DNA from 2 places in the Psychrobacillus sp. PGGUH221 genome. Region 2 is predicted to be linked to the other one. Evidence: predicted binding sites of a transcription regulator. Region 2 holds the regulator's gene; the other holds the start of a gene.
What was found. Region 2 encodes Rex, which represses fermentation and respiration genes when NADH is low (regulators of the CRP and FNR family bind a similar motif). Its sites were predicted from a motif close to TTGTGAAATATTTCACAA; they were not measured.
Positions count from the first base shown of each region.

Region 1: the regulator Rex is predicted to act here: its motif matches at 3,625-3,642, upstream of PGC35_RS02885 (AtpZ/AtpI family protein).

Region 1 is NZ_JAQMHQ010000001.1:627,957-636,073, reverse strand. Features, by position in the region: gene PGC35_RS02910 (methyl-accepting chemotaxis protein) at 1-109, shown strand, start outside; gene rpiB (ribose 5-phosphate isomerase B) at 327-764, shown strand; gene PGC35_RS02900 (TIGR01440 family protein) at 793-1,338, shown strand; gene PGC35_RS02895 (serine hydroxymethyltransferase) at 1,359-2,594, shown strand; gene upp (uracil phosphoribosyltransferase) at 2,905-3,534, shown strand; gene PGC35_RS02885 (AtpZ/AtpI family protein) at 3,787-4,005, shown strand; gene PGC35_RS02880 (ATP synthase subunit I) at 4,012-4,380, shown strand; gene atpB (F0F1 ATP synthase subunit A) at 4,413-5,126, shown strand; gene atpE (F0F1 ATP synthase subunit C) at 5,195-5,419, shown strand; gene atpF (F0F1 ATP synthase subunit B) at 5,551-6,075, shown strand; gene PGC35_RS02860 (F0F1 ATP synthase subunit delta) at 6,072-6,608, shown strand; gene atpA (F0F1 ATP synthase subunit alpha) at 6,636-8,117, shown strand, end outside.
Region 2 is NZ_JAQMHQ010000011.1:109,856-117,972, forward strand. Features, by position in the region: gene PGC35_RS18505 (aromatic acid exporter family protein) at 1-104, opposite strand, end outside; gene PGC35_RS18510 (SF0329 family protein) at 235-804, opposite strand; gene groL (chaperonin GroEL) at 1,311-2,942, opposite strand; gene groES (co-chaperone GroES) at 2,986-3,270, opposite strand; gene PGC35_RS18525 (CPBP family intramembrane glutamic endopeptidase) at 3,457-4,170, shown strand; gene PGC35_RS18530 (redox-sensing transcriptional repressor Rex) at 4,341-4,982, opposite strand; gene PGC35_RS18535 (ABC-F family ATP-binding cassette domain-containing protein) at 5,091-7,025, shown strand; gene PGC35_RS18540 (YnfA family protein) at 7,241-7,564, opposite strand; gene PGC35_RS18545 (DUF3888 domain-containing protein) at 7,720-8,117, shown strand, end outside.

The DNA.
Region 1 (8,117 bases), on a different contig from region 2:
TGAACAAGCACGTTCTATTGAAGAAATCGATCACTTATCAGTTGATTTAAAGAAACAATCTGAAGAATTATATAATGTAATAAGCCTTTTTGATCGTAATACAAAATAATGTATACATTTTGTTCGTATAATAAAAAAACCGAATAATAATGATATAATAATAGTTATTGTTCGTTTTTTAGTGAAGAATATATTAAAATAACAAGTATTTTAAAAGAAATGACAGAAATTCGTCAAAAAATACAATTCACTTCGTGTGAATTGTATTTTTTTGTGCAGAATAATGGTATGATGAGTAGGAATATGAACAGAAAAGAGGGAACGATTTGAAAATAGCGATTTCTTCCGATCACGGTGGTAATAATCTCCGTAAAGAAATTATTCAACAATTAGAAGAGCTTGGACTTTCCTATGAGGATTTCGGTCCAGCAAACGATGATTCAGTCGATTATCCTGATTATGCAATGCCGGTAGCAGAAGGTGTGGCAAATGGGAAGTTTGATCGTGGTATATTAATTTGTGGTACAGGTATTGGTATGTCGATTGCGGCGAATAAAGTAAAAGGTATTCGATGTGCATTAGTGCATGATGTATTTTCTGCAAAAGCAACAAGATGTCATAACGACTCTAATGTTCTTGCAATGGGTGAACGTGTAATAGGTCCAGGACTTGCTAGAGAAATCGTAGCTACTTGGCTTGCACAAGACTTTGAAGGTGGACGTCACGAGCGCCGTGTAGAAAAAATTTCGGCATTAGAGAACTAATTTATAAATAGAAGAAGGCGATTATTAGATGGAAGCGAAAAGTTTGTGGAAACAACAAATAGAACAGCTTCTACTCGAGGTTGAGCAGCAAGCGTTCTTAAAAGAGAATGATCTATTTGTTATTGGCTGTTCAACTTCGGAAATTATCGGCGAGAAAATTGGTACTGCTGGTGGCTTAGAGGTAGCCGAGGTTTTATATGAACCTTTGCGTGCTTTTGCTGATCGAAATAAGGTTCATTTAGCATTTCAAGGTTGTGAACATATAAATCGAGCAATAACAATGGAAAGAGAAACCCAGCTTCTCTATCGATTACCAGAAGTTTCGGTTATTCCAGTTGTTCGTGCAGGTGGCTCTATGTCTGCCTATGCGTACACTCAATTTCAAGACCCTGTAGTTGTCGAGCATGTACAAGCACATGCCGGCATTGACATAGGACAAACGCTTATTGGTATGCAATTGAAACCTGTTGCTGTTCCGATTCGCGTGTCCACAAAGCATATTGGGGAAGCGATCGTTACGATTGCGAGAACACGTCCAAAGCTAATTGGCGGAGAACGTGCATTTTACGGATGATATTGGAGGAGGAACTAAGAGTGGAAAAGATTTTAGCACAAGATCCAGCGGTACATGAAGCTATGCTGGCAGAGAAAAAACGTCAACAAGCAAATATTGAGTTAATTGCATCAGAAAACTTTGTTTCAGAAGCAGTTATGGAAGCGCAAGGCTCTGTACTGACAAATAAATATGCAGAAGGCTATCCAGGTAAACGCTACTATGGTGGCTGTGAGCATGTTGATGTAGTGGAAAATATCGCTCGTGATCGATTAAAAGAAATTTTTGGAGCTGAGCATGCAAATGTTCAACCACATTCAGGTTCTCAAGCGAATATGGCAGTATATATGACTGCGTTACAACCAGGTGACACAATTTTAGGTATGAATCTTTCCCATGGTGGTCACTTAACGCACGGTTCTCCAGTTAACTTTAGTGGAATTCAATATAACTTCATCGATTATGGTGTGGATAAAGAAACAGAAACGATCGACTATGAAAATGTTCGTGCGATTGCATTAGAACATAAGCCTAAAATGATCGTAGCTGGAGCAAGTGCGTATTCACGTACTATCGACTTTGCTAAATTCCGTGAAATTGCTGATGAAGTAGGAGCATACTTGTTTGTAGATATGGCACATATTGCAGGTTTAGTAGCAGCTGGACTTCATCCGAATCCAGTTCCATATGCACATTTCGTTACATCGACGACACATAAAACATTACGTGGACCACGTGGTGGATTAATCTTAACAACTGAAGAGTTTGCTAAGAAAATTGATAAAACAATTTTCCCTGGAATTCAAGGTGGACCATTAATGCATGTAATTGCTGCAAAAGCTGTAGCATTTGGGGAAGCTCAAAAACCTGAATTTAAAGAGTATCAAGCACAAGTGATTGCTAATGCTAAAACTCTTGCAGATAGCTTAACTGCAGAAGGTATACGTATTGTTTCTGGTGGAACTGATAATCACGTGATGCTATTAGACGTTTCTGTTTTAGATTTAACAGGTAAGGTAGCGGAGCATGTATTAGATGAGGTTGGAATTACTGTAAATAAAAATACGATTCCTTTTGATACATCTAGTCCTTTCATTACTTCAGGAGTTCGTATTGGTACTCCAGCAGTTACATCACGTGGATTTAAAGAAGAAGAAATGAAAGAAATCGCTTCAATCATTGCAAAACTTCTGAAAAACCATGAAGACGAAGCTGTACTTAAAGAATCTAAAGAACGTGTTTCTACATTAACAGCAAGATTCCCATTATACAATTAATAGTTTAGTAATATGAAGGCTACTTTTCTTTGGAAAAGTAGCTTTTTCGCTTGTATACTGTCTAACCTTTCATTTCAACTTGAAAAATGGATGTTCCTATATTTTATTTTTGAATGAATTTTAAAAAAGACTATTGGGCAATATGTGAGGAGTGGGAAAAAGAACAAAGGCAATCAATGACAATATATTTACAATCCTATGTCAGCTTAAAATAGACGCAATATTAAGAACGTAGGATTACTAGTATGTAACCATATTCTTTTGTTATAATTAGTAGAATTGCAAATAAAACGTGAAGGAGATACGCCATATGCCAAAAGTATTTGTATTTGATCATCCACTCATTCAACACAAACTTACATATATCCGTGATGTAAACACTGGAACTAAAGAGTTTCGTGAACTTGTAGACGAGGTTGCGACACTCATGGCGTTTGAGATTACACGTGATTTACCATTAGAGGAGACAGAAGTGGAGACTCCTGTACAAAAAACAAAATCAAAAGTACTTGCTGGAAAGAAAATAGGGATCGTTCCTATTTTACGTGCAGGTATCGGAATGATTGATGGAATCTTAAAACTCATCCCAGCTGCGAAGGTTGGACATGTTGGTCTTTATCGAGATCCAGAAACATTGCAACCAGTTGAGTATTATGTAAAGCTTCCCGCAGATGTAGCAGAACGTGATTTCATCCTTGTAGATCCGATGCTTGCAACTGGAGGTTCTGCAATTGAAGCAGTTAACTCTTTGAAAAAGCGTGGTGCAACGAGCATTAAATTTATGTGTCTGATTGCTGCTCCAGAGGGTGTAGAAGCATTGAAAAAAGCTCATCCAGATGTAGATATTTATATTGCAGCTTTAGATGAAAAGCTAAATGACCATGGCTATATTGTTCCAGGGTTAGGAGATGCAGGAGACAGACTATTCGGTACGAAGTAATTGGGTAAATAGAATCATTTATGACTTTTTAAGAAAAAGCAGTAAATTGACTCTATTAAATTTGTCGATAAGATGTCAATTGTGAAGTATATGTGAAGAATTTCACTACTTCTAATTGACATCAAATTGCCCCTATTGTATGCTTACAAAGGATATCAATGATAGGGGTTTCATGCTCGAAACACTTGTCGTATCAACTTTCTACTAGTTTCACAGTTTTTACTTAAATAGGAAAAACGTGAGGACTCTTTTATGCGTCGAAATAGACGTCCGTTACAAGGGATAGCGATGTATTCTGCGATTCTCTCACAGCTTGTAGGTTCTATCTTAATAGGTATATTCACAGGAATGTGGATAGACGATACATTTAGAACCACTCCAGTATTTTTAGTAATATGTTTACTCGCTGGCCTTACGGTTGGTGTGTTCGCTATTATTACTACCATTCGAAAATATGATTCAGGAGACTGAAGACCCATGCAGGAAATGCAACGTATTTATACGAAGCAGAAAAAGTACATATTTTTTTTGCTCGGAGCATGTGCGCTAGGTTGGGGATTTACCCCATATTCGACAATATTTGCGGGCTTAGCACTAGGTTCTTTATTTGGTCTGTATAATTTCTGGATTCTAGTACGTAGAATGGAGAAATTTGATCGAGTGTTGACAAATGGAAAAGGACGAGCAGGTCTCGGCACAACTTTTCGCTTCGCATCAGGTGTTGCGGCTGTTGCAATTGCCCTTGCCCTTCCAGAGTACATACATCTGATCAGCACAGTTATCGGATTAATGATTCCCTATGTTCTACTAATAGTAGAAAGAATTGTGTTTCATGCAAGACATTAACTATGAGATTGTGAAAGAGAGGTGAATGAATCGTGGAACATGCAAATCCAACGTTCAAGTTTTTAGGACTGTATGGAAACTGGTCAAACATTTTAATGCTTGCGGTAACTACACTTATCGTTTTCTTAATTGCTTATATTGCGACAAGAAACTTGAAAATGAAACCGACTGGTATGCAGAACTTCATGGAATGGATTATGGATTTTGTGAAGGGAATTATTAAAAGTAATTTCGACTGGAAAACAGGTGGGCGTTTCCATGTACTTGGGATCACGCTAATTATGTTTATTGCAGTAGCAAACGTATTAGGTCTTCCATTTGCCATCACGTATGATGGGGTACTTTGGTGGAAATCTCCAACAGCAGACCCAACCATTACCATGACATTATCCGTTATGATCATCGTTTTAACGCACTACTACGGAATTCAAATGAAAGGTTTTAAACAATATAATGTAGATACTTATTTAAAACCACTTCCATTTTTATTTCCATTAAAAATTATTGAGGAATTCGCAAATACGTTGACACTTGGTCTTCGTCTTTACGGTAACATCTATGCGGGGGAAGTTCTTTTAGGACTGATCGCAGGATTAGCAACTTCTAGTATTTTCGGCTTTGTTGGAGCAATTATTCCAGCAATGGCATGGCAAGGTTTCTCCCTATTTATAGGTGGGATCCAAGCATTCATTTTCGTTATGTTAACAATGGTTTATATGTCACATAAAGTGTCGTCAGACCATTAATATAACTGTTTAGGTAACTAGGCAGAAATAAATAAAAAAAAACAACATTCCAAGGAGGAAATTACACAATGGTAGGTTCAGTTGGTCTTTTAGCAGCAGCTATAGCAATCGGTTTAGGTGCACTTGGTGCAGGTATCGGTAACGGTTTAATCGTTTCAAAAACAGTAGAAGGTATTGCTCGTCAACCAGAAGCACGTGGAGCTTTACAAACAGTTATGTTCATCGGGGTAGCATTAGTTGAGGCGATTCCAATTATCGCAGCAGTTATCGCTTTCATCGTATTAAACAAATAATAACCACTTACAAAATCTATAATGGCGGGTTTTTTATCCGCCATTCTCTTTATGAATTAGAAAACAATAAATACATTTATACATTATAGAAGCAAGATCTCTTATTAGCGTTTGAAAGGAGTGAAACAATCGTGTCTTTTGATTACCTTGTACTTGGTGCTGAAGCCCATAGTGGTTTTAACACCTGGGATATCTTTGCTACATTATTCTTCTTTATTTTACTTCTTGTACTTTTAAAGAAAGTAGCTTGGGGTCCATTAATGGGGATTATGACTCAACGTGAAGAATTAATCGCAAGTGAAATTGAAGCAGCTGAATCTAGCCGCCAAGAATCAGAGCGATTACTGGAAGAACAACGTGACTTACTTAAAGAAGCACGCACGGAAGCACTAGCGATTGTAGAAAATGCGAAAAAGCAAGGCGAAGCATCTCGTGAAGAAATTATCACAACTGCTCGTTCTGAAGCAGCGCGTTTAAAAGAATCTGCTATCCGTGAAATTGATACAGAAAAAGAAAGAGCGATTGCGGCAGTACGACAAGAAGTAGTTTCACTTTCTGTACTTGCAGCGTCCAAAGTTCTTGAAAAAGAAGTTTCGGAAGAAGATAATCGTGCGCTAATCGAGGCAACGATTGCGAAGGCAGGCGAAGTTAATTGAGTAAATCAACTGCAGCACAGCGTTACGCAATCGCATTGTTCGAACTAGCACAACAAAAAAACGAGCTTCAATCAGTAGAAAATGATTTACGTGAACTTAAAGTTGTCTGGAATGGCAATAAAGATTTGAAAACTCTATTCACATCTCCAAAGCTTTCCTTAGACAAGAAAAAAGAGTTGATTCGTGAAGTTTTTGCTAATGCAAATCCTATCGTTATCAATACACTTTTAGTGCTAATTGATAAAAAGAGATTAAGCGAAGTTTCAGACATTATTTCTGAATTTATGACACTTTCGAATGAAGCACAAGGTATTGCAGAAGCGAAAGTATACACTACACGTGATTTAACAGAAGAAGAACGTGCAAGCGTTTCATCTGTATTTGCAAAAAATGTAGGTAAACAATCTTTACGTATTCAAAACATTGTAGATCCATCTATTATTGGTGGAATTCGTGTTCAAATCGGAAACCGCATTTACGATAGCACTCTAAGTACTAAATTAGATCGCTTAAAACGTAACTTGATCGGTTAATATTATGAATTTTGAGAGGTGACATACATGAGCATCAAAGCTGAAGAAATCAGTGTCTTGATTAAACAGCAGATTGAGAATTATGAATCTGAGATGAAAGTTAGCGACGTTGGTACAGTAATCACAATTGGTGACGGTATCGCGCGTGCTCATGGCCTCGACAACGTCATGGCTGGAGAGCTTTTAGAATTCTCAACTGGTGTTTTAGGTATGGCACAAAACTTGGAAGCGAACAACGTTGGTATCGTTATCCTTGGACCATACACAGACATCAAAGAAGGCGATGAAGTACGTCGAACAGGCCGTATTATGGAAGTTCCTGTTGGGAAAGAATTGATTGGCCGCGTTGTCAATCCACTTGGCCAACCAGTTGACGGACAAGGTCCTATTGCAACTACAAAATCTCGTCCAATCGAAAGTCCTGCGCAAGGGGTTATGGCACGTAAATCTGTACATGAGCCACTTCAAACAGGTATTAAAGCGATTGACGCTCTTGTACCAATCGGACGTGGACAACGTGAGTTAATCATCGGTGACCGTCAAACAGGTAAAACATCTGTTGCGATTGATACAATTCTTAACCAAGCAGACCAAGATATGATTTGTATCTATGTTGCTATCGGTCAAAAAGAATCGACTGTACGTAACGTAGTAGAAACACTTCGTAAAAAAGGTGCTTTAGATTACACAATCGTTGTAACTGCATCTGCATCTGCGCCAGCTCCATTATTATACCTAGCGCCTTATGCTGGTGTAACTATGGCGGAAGAATTCATGTTCGATGGTAAGCACGTATTGATCGTTTATGATGATCTATCTAAACAAGCTGCTGCATACCGCGAACTTTCATTACTTCTTAAACGTCCTCCAGGTCGTGAAGCATATCCAGGGGATGTATTCTACTTACACAGCCGTCTACTTGAGCGTGCTGCGAAGTTAAATGAAACTTTAGGTGCAGGTTCAATAACTGCATTACCATTCGTTGAAACACAAGCAGGAGATATTTCTGCTTACATTCCAACAAACGTAATCTCGATTACAGATGGTCAAATTTTCTTACAATCTGATTTATTCTTCTCTGGTGTACGTCCAGCGATCAACGCTGGTTTATCCGTATCCCGTGTAGGTGGATCAGCTCAAATTAAAGCAATGAAGAGTGTTGCGGGTACACTACGTCTTGACTTAGCTGCATACCGTGAGCTTGAAGCATTTGCTCAATTCGGTTCAGACCTTGACGCTGCAACTCAAGCGAAACTTAACCGTGGTGTTCGTACTGTAGAAGTATTAAAACAAGACTTGAACTCTCCTATTAAAGTAGAAAAACAAGTTATGATTTTATATGCTCTAACACGTGGCCATTTAGATGATATCCCAGTTAAAGATATCAGTCGCTTTGAAGCAGAGTTATATAGCTGGTTAGATACAAACCACACAAACGTTTTAGATCATATTCGCACGACTAAAGCTCTTCCTTCAGATGAAGATATGAACAATGCTATTTCTGCATTC
Region 2 (8,117 bases):
ATTGCTGCAAATGTTGCAAATTCCAAATCCAATAAACTCGCAATCCAAATTGCCAGCCCTGCTCCTACAGCAGTCTTTATCGTCCGATAGCCCATACCAATCATAGAAGCACCATCCTATTATTTTCTATGTAAATCTTTGCAGGTTACCTGGTTTACAAACATTCGTGTTAATTCATATATATATGTACAATCATACACACCATAACCGGTTGGCATCTAGTACTTTTATTTATCATAACGTACTTAGCCGTAGTTCATAAAAATACTGCACAATTGGATGCTTTAACTTCATCTTCTCACTCATGTTTAAAATTCGTTTTTTCCCAACCCGTCTGTCCACCAAAGCTAGAATATTCAATAGGATATCATTGCTCTCTATGCTTTCCTCTATAGAAGTGGATAAAAACTTATTAGCAACAACGATAAAATTTGATTTACTTAATGATGACTGCGCTGACAAAAGCGCCTTTGCATATTCTGATAATTTTCTACTCCTTGCAATTACTTGTAGACGATCCTCCGGAACTATCCCCTTGGTTTCTTTTCTTACCGCTTCAATTTCTTCATTGTTGATAGGAATTTGGATATCTGAATCATTCTTAATTTCCAGCTCCGTCTGATACCATCTGATTAAGGTAGTTTTATCACTCATATTAAGTACATTCTTTTTATCTACCGCAATATAACAAAGTCCTGCTTTATCAGGTAAATAACGGTAGCTGGTTGCAAGGTATTCAACTCTTCCATATAATGCAGGACAGAGAAAGCTCTCCAGATTTTGCTTCAATTTGCTCCAGGCCATGTAATTCTCCTTAATTTTTATTTTATAAATATTTATTGAGACAGTCGTTCTAATATCTATAATACAATAACCAACACATCGATTTAATAGTGAGCTAGAAAAATTCCCAGACTGATGAAACAATAACTATAAGTAATATGGTCATTCGGCTTAAGACAACAACATTATTTAAATATATCGAGCATATCCAGTCAATAATAATCGTCCCTACCACAAAGAATGTCTATCTCCACGTGACAAAAGAAATGAAAAAAGAAGCTTCCCAAAAGTTTGCACAACTAATGAGAAGCCTCTAATATAATCCTATATGTTAGCAAAATGTTAGCATTTCACATTCACCTTACATACAACCCCTTATATATCAAGGGGTTGATGGGAAGAGTAGCTCGGACTAAAAGCGCGACATCGCGTCACAACGTCCGAGTGAACAACATCCTGGATTAAGGAACTTAGGCAAAAACCGCAACATCCTGTTGCAATGCCTAAGCCACCACATCCTGTGGAAGTTACATCATGCCGCCCATTCCACCCATATCAGGCATTCCCATTCCACCAGCTGCCGGTTCAGGGATGTCTGCTACTACTGCTTCTGTAGTTAAGAATAGTGAAGCTACAGATGCAGCGTTTTGAAGTGCTGAACGAGTTACTTTTGTTGGATCTACGATACCAGCATCCATCATGTTTACCCATTCGCCTGTTGCTGCGTTGAAACCAGTACCGATTTCTTCGCGTTTTAAACGATCCACAACGATTGATCCTTCCAGACCAGCGTTGTTAGCGATTTGACGAACTGGTTCTTCTAATGCACGTAGTACGATTCTTAGTCCAGTTGCTACGTCGCCTTCTTTTGTTTCTGCTAATTCAGCTACTTTGTTGTATACGTTCACTAGTGCAGTACCACCACCAGATACGATACCTTCTTCTACAGCTGCACGAGTTGCGTTTAGAGCATCTTCAATACGAAGTTTGCGTTCTTTTAGTTCCGTTTCTGTTGCTGCTCCAACTTTAACAACCGCTACACCACCAGCAAGTTTAGCAAGGCGTTCTTGTAGTTTTTCTTTGTCAAACTCAGAAGTTGTTTCTTCTAATTGTGAACGGATTTGAGCTACACGACTAGCGATGCGCTCTGATTCCCCGTTACCTTCAACGATCGTTGTGTTGTCTTTTGTTACGACAACTTTAGAAGCGCGTCCAAGTTGTGAAATGTTAGCTGATTTTAAGTCTAATCCTAAGTCTTCTGTAATAACTTCAGCACCAGTTAGGATAGCGATATCTTCTAGCATTGCTTTACGACGGTCACCAAACCCTGGAGCTTTTACAGCTACAGCATTGAATGTTCCACGAAGTTTGTTAACAACTAGAGTAGCCAAAGCTTCTCCCTCAATATCTTCAGAGATTAATAATAGAGGTTTACCTTGTTGTACTACTTGCTCAAGTACTGGAAGAATTTCTTGAATGCTAGAGATTTTTTTATCTGTAATTAAGATATATGGATTATCAAGCACTGCTTCCATTTTATCTGTATTTGTTGCCATATACGCAGAAGTGTATCCGCGATCGAATTGCATACCTTCTACCACGTCAAGCTCAGTAGTGAATCCTTTAGATTCTTCGATTGTAATAACACCATCGTTACCAACGCGTTCCATAGCTTCAGCGATTAATTCGCCTACTTCATTATCACCAGAAGAAATAGCAGCAACTTGAGCGATAGACTCTTTGCCTTCGATTTCTTTTGAGATTGCTTTTAATTCAGTAATTGCTGCTGCAACTGCTAGGTCGATACCTTTACGGATACCTACAGGATTAGCTCCAGCTGTTACGTTTTTCAATCCTTCACGAATCATAGATTGTGCTAAAACAGTAGCAGTTGTAGTACCATCACCAGCAATATCATTTGTTTTAGATGCAACTTCAGCAACTAATTTAGCACCCATGTTTTCAAATGCATCTTCTAGTTCGATATCTTTAGCAATTGTTACACCATCGTTTGTAATAAGTGGTGAACCGAATTTTTTCTCAAGAACTACGTTACGTCCTTTTGGTCCAAGTGTTACTTTTACAGCATCTGCAAGTTTATCTACTCCACGTAGCATTGCACTACGAGCGTCTTCACTGAACTTAATTTCTTTTGCCATGTTTTTATAACCTCCTAATTATTGAATGATAATCTCGTTTTTATTAGCCAATTACAGCTAGTACATCGCTTTCGCGTAATATTAAATATTCGTTGTTTTCATATTTCACTTCTGTTCCTGCATATTTAGAGAAGATGATACGGTCCCCATCTTTCACGTCTAACTCAACGCGAGTTCCGTTTTCAAGTACTCGTCCAGTACCTACAGCAACAACTTTTCCTTCTTGTGGCTTCTCTTTAGCAGAGTCTGGAAGTACGATGCCAGATGCTGTTTTTTCTTCAGCTTCGATTAATTCGATTACGATACGATCACCTAATGGTCTTAACAAGTGAAACTACCTCCCTAAAATAGTAGAATTTAATATTATTAGCACTCTGTCTCTTTGAGTGCTAACACACTTATAATAATAATTAATCACAGAACATTTTGCAAGTGAGAAGGTTAACTTTTTCCTTTATTGTTTTTTTCCTTTACAATAAAAAGAGAATTGTTATCTAGAAAGGAACTAAATTGTATGAAACAACAAAAAACAGGCTTGTATATATTAATTGTTTACTGCGTGATGCAGCTTTCTGGAGCAATCTTTGCACCACTTCTACTTATACTATTTAAGTCTATGGACGTAAAAAATCCTCCATTGGTTGCTTCTGGATGGTGGGTGTTCCTAAGTATGGGGATTGCTACACTGGTTACACTCCTTTTAATTAGAAAAGATAATAACTTTTTACGACCTTTAAAAGGAAAACAGTCACCTATTGGGCAAACTATCGGCTGGGGAGTCGTCGGTTTCTTTCTTGTATTCCTAGGCCAAGGTGTTGCAGCTACTATTGAACTTAAATTAGGAGTTGAACCGGGATCCGAAAATACAGCACAATTTATAGAAATTGCTCACGCTGTTCCTTGGGCAATCTTTTCAATTGTTATTTTCGCTCCTATATTAGAGGAACTAATTTTCCGCCGTATAATTTTCGGCTCTTTATTTCCAAAAACAAATTTCTTCGTAGCCGCATCTGTCAGTGCTATTGTCTTTGCAATCATTCACTTCGACTTTACGCACATCCTACTATATGCTGTTTCTGGGTTTATATTCGCTTTTATTTACCATAAGACAAAGCGGATAGTGGCATCAATCATCTCCCATATGCTATTAAATGGTTTCGTCGTTCTCTTTCAGTTTTACGGAGAAGCTATACAAAAGTTTTTAGAAACTTACTCTCAAATGCCATAAAGAAAAGCGCAAGCGCCTCTGTCAGCCCTGACAAGCAAATGTTCTTCCCACTAAGAAGTCGTTTTTTGACTTCGTTGGGGGAAGGTTATTTGACCTCGAGGGGCTAGGCGCTGGAGCTGGACATAAAGAAAAGCCTTCGACCCATCAGTATTGGGTAGAAGGCTTTCAATTTATTCGTTATGTTCATTTCTTATTAAATAAATTAGGGTTTGTACTTCAACCGATAAATCGATTGTATGGACCCGAATCGTATCAGGTACCGTCAATCGGACAGGGGTAAAGTTAAGAATCCCTTTAATATTCGTTTTTGCTAATCGATCAGCTACTTCTTGTGCCGTGCGACTTGGAACAGTACAAATAACCAACTCGATACCATGCTCCTCGAGCTTCTCTTCCATGACGCTCGGATGAAAGACAGGAATATCACTTACCAACATTCCCTCTATCGGTGCTTTTGTATCAAAAGCAACTACAATTTTGGTATTATGGTTTTTTTGAAAGTTATATTTTAAAAAAGCTGTTCCTAAACTACCAACTCCAATAAGTGCCACATTTGCAGCTTCATCTTGATCGAGTGTTTTTCTAAAAAACTGGAGTAAGTTAGCAACATCGTATCCATAACCTTTTTTGCCAAGTGCTCCAAAGTGCGAGAAATCTCTTCGAATAGTAGCGGAATCTATTTTCATCGCATCACTTAACTCTTGTGATGATACTCTTTTATGTCCTGCATTATGAAAACTTTGTAAAAATCTATAATATAATGGAAGCCTCTTTGTTGTTGCTTGAGGAATTCTCGGTAGTTCAGGTTTCATCAAAAACCCTCCAATTTCGTTCTTAACATTACCTCATTATAATGCTACAGCGTTGCAACGACAAGTCCTATCTATTACACTTAAGATAGAATTGAGGTGCGAATCATCGTGATTGTTTTACAAGTCAATCAAGTAACAAAATCCTTTAACGGAGAAGATATATTAACTAATGTAAAGTTAGAGGTTCAAGACCGAGATCGGGTAGCCCTTGTAGGTCGAAACGGTGCAGGAAAATCTACTTTACTTAAAATAATAGCTGGAGAAATGTCGTATGATTCCGGCGATATCATTATGCCTAAGAACATTCGATTAGGATACTTAGAGCAACATGCCGGACTAGAATCAAAACTTTCTATATGGGAAGAAATGAAGTCCATCTTTAATCATCTCATCGAATCAGAAAAAGAGCTTCGTTCCTTAGAAACGCAAATGGCAGACCCATCTGTATACGAGGACTCCGATGACTATGCACGAGTTACAGCTGCGTATGATGAGCTACAGCTATCTTTTAAAGAAGCAGGCGGTTATCGATACGAATCAGATATCCGTTCTATTTTACACGGAATGCAGTTTTTCCCTGAGGATTATGATAAGCCTGTGCAAGCATTATCTGGTGGACAAAAGACTAGGTTGGCACTGGCTAAAATGCTACTTAGCAAACCCGATTTACTCATATTGGATGAGCCGACCAACCACTTGGACATTGAAACACTGAACTTTTTGGAAAACTATTTAAAAAACTATAGTGGCGCAATTCTTATCGTGTCCCATGACCGCTATTTCTTAGATCAAGTCGTAAACTTTGTTTATGAAGTATCTCGCCATAATGTTACTAGATATGTTGGCAACTATAGTAGTTACCTTGATCAAAAAGCAAAAAATTACGAACGTGATAAAAAAATGTACGAAAAACAGCAGGAGGAAAAAGCTAAACTCGAAGACTTTGTCAATCGAAATTTAGCTCGTGCTTCCACAACCAAAATGGCTCAATCGAGACGCAAAGTGATTGAGAAGACAGACTGGATGGATTCTCCAGATGGTGATGAAAAATCAGCTTCTTTCGGCTTTTCGATTGATCGGCCAAGTGGAAATGATGTACTTAGACTCGAAGAAGTTTCTGTTGGCTATCCTGGCAAATCGGTTTCTAAAAATATTTCTTTTTCCGTATATAAGCAGGACAGAATAGCGCTAGTCGGACCAAATGGTGTCGGTAAATCTACCTTACTGAAGACCATTATGAAACAACTAGAAAGTGCAGGCGGTAAAATTCAATACGGCACAAACGTCCAATTTGGATACTACGACCAAGAACAAGCTGCTCTTACTGGCAATAAAACAGCACTTCTTGAATTATGGGACGAATGGCCACTTATGAATGAAAAAGATGTCCGTACTGTGTTAGGTCGTTTTCTATTTAGTGGAGACGATGTTCAAAAAACCGTTTCTACCTTATCTGGTGGAGAGAAAGCTAGACTTGCTCTAGCAAAGCTAATGTTGTTAAAAGCAAATACGTTAGTGCTAGATGAGCCGACCAACCATTTAGATTTAGATAGTAAAGAAGTGCTTGAAAATGCATTGCTCGATTTTCCAGGAACGATTCTTTTCGTCTCACATGACCGTTACTTCATTAATAGAATCGCTACGAAAGTGGTTGAATTATCGAATGATCACGCAGCACTATTTTTGGGAGATTACGATTACTATTTAGAAAAGAAACTCGAACTAGAAGAGCTGGCTCTTGAGAGCGCAGGAGCAATAGAAAAAGCCGTTGTCGTAAAGGCAAGCACTTCTACGATTGATAAAGAAGCGAAGAAAAAAGAACGCCAACTCCGTAGACAACTGGAAGAACTAGAATCTCAAATTCCGTTAGTGGATACAGAGATTGCTTCTATAGAAGAAAAGCTTTGTGACCCTGCAATTTTCCAAGACCACGAAGCTGTACAACAATTGCAAAAAGAACTAGATGAATGGAAAGAAAAACAAGATAATTTGTCCAACGAATGGTTAGAATTGCAAGAGCAACTCGAAGAAATCGTTTCATGAAATAAGTAGTGTAAACCGAGAAATGGTTTACACTATTTTTTTTATTTGAAATGAGGAACCACCCGATTATCTTGAGTGGCCATCCGATTTTCTTAGTGAGCCATCCGATTTTTGCTTGAAACCATCCGATTATGTTGGTTAATCATCCGATTATAGCTGATAACCATCCGATTATTTAACTAAACCATCCGATTGCTTGTTATTTAACTCCTTTTTTAATGGCGCGGAGCAAATAGCATGACTAACACACCAACTATGCATATACCTGCACCTATCCAATCATAAAAATCTGGTGTTTTCTTATCAATTCCCCAGCCCCATAATACAGAAAGAACTATAAACACACCGCCATAAGCAGCATACACTCTGCCAAACGATGGAAAAGTTTGAAATGTAGCAATTACTCCATATAAAGCTAATGCCACACCTCCTAAAACACCCCAATAATACGGCTTACCTTCTCTTAACCAAAGCCATATGAGATAACCACCACCAATTTCAGCTAATCCTGCAAGTATAAAAAGGGCAATTGCAATAATTGAAATCACGTCCTTATCATCAAATTATTTTTATCCAAAAACATTGATTTATGTATAGCTCATGTCGAGCGTTTAAACTTTTTATCCATTCACTAATATTTGGACGAAATAAGTTAACTTTTTCTGAACAAAATAATGATGAAGGTGGCGTAATTATGAAAAAAATATTACTTGTCTTTTCTTTTGTTCTGTTTCTTTTACCGCCATCCATATTAGTTCAGTCAAATACAGCTATTGATGAGCCTGCACAAAATTACTATCAACCAGAAGAAAAGTCAAAAGAAGAACTAATGATGGATTTATTTTTATCCTTACTCTCTCCAAATATCGATAAGGCGATCACAAATTATTATTCAGATTCCCTTCTAATTTCCCCGATGGTTTATCCGTATCAAATAAAAATTTTAAACATGGAAAGAACTAATGGTTATCGTGGGTTTATATTTTCAGTGACGATTGAAGTTACTCCTGTAGTCGGTCCACACATTCCTGTTGGAAAAGACCAGTTAACTTTTACTATAACTCCGAGTAGGATTAGTCTTACTGAATTTAA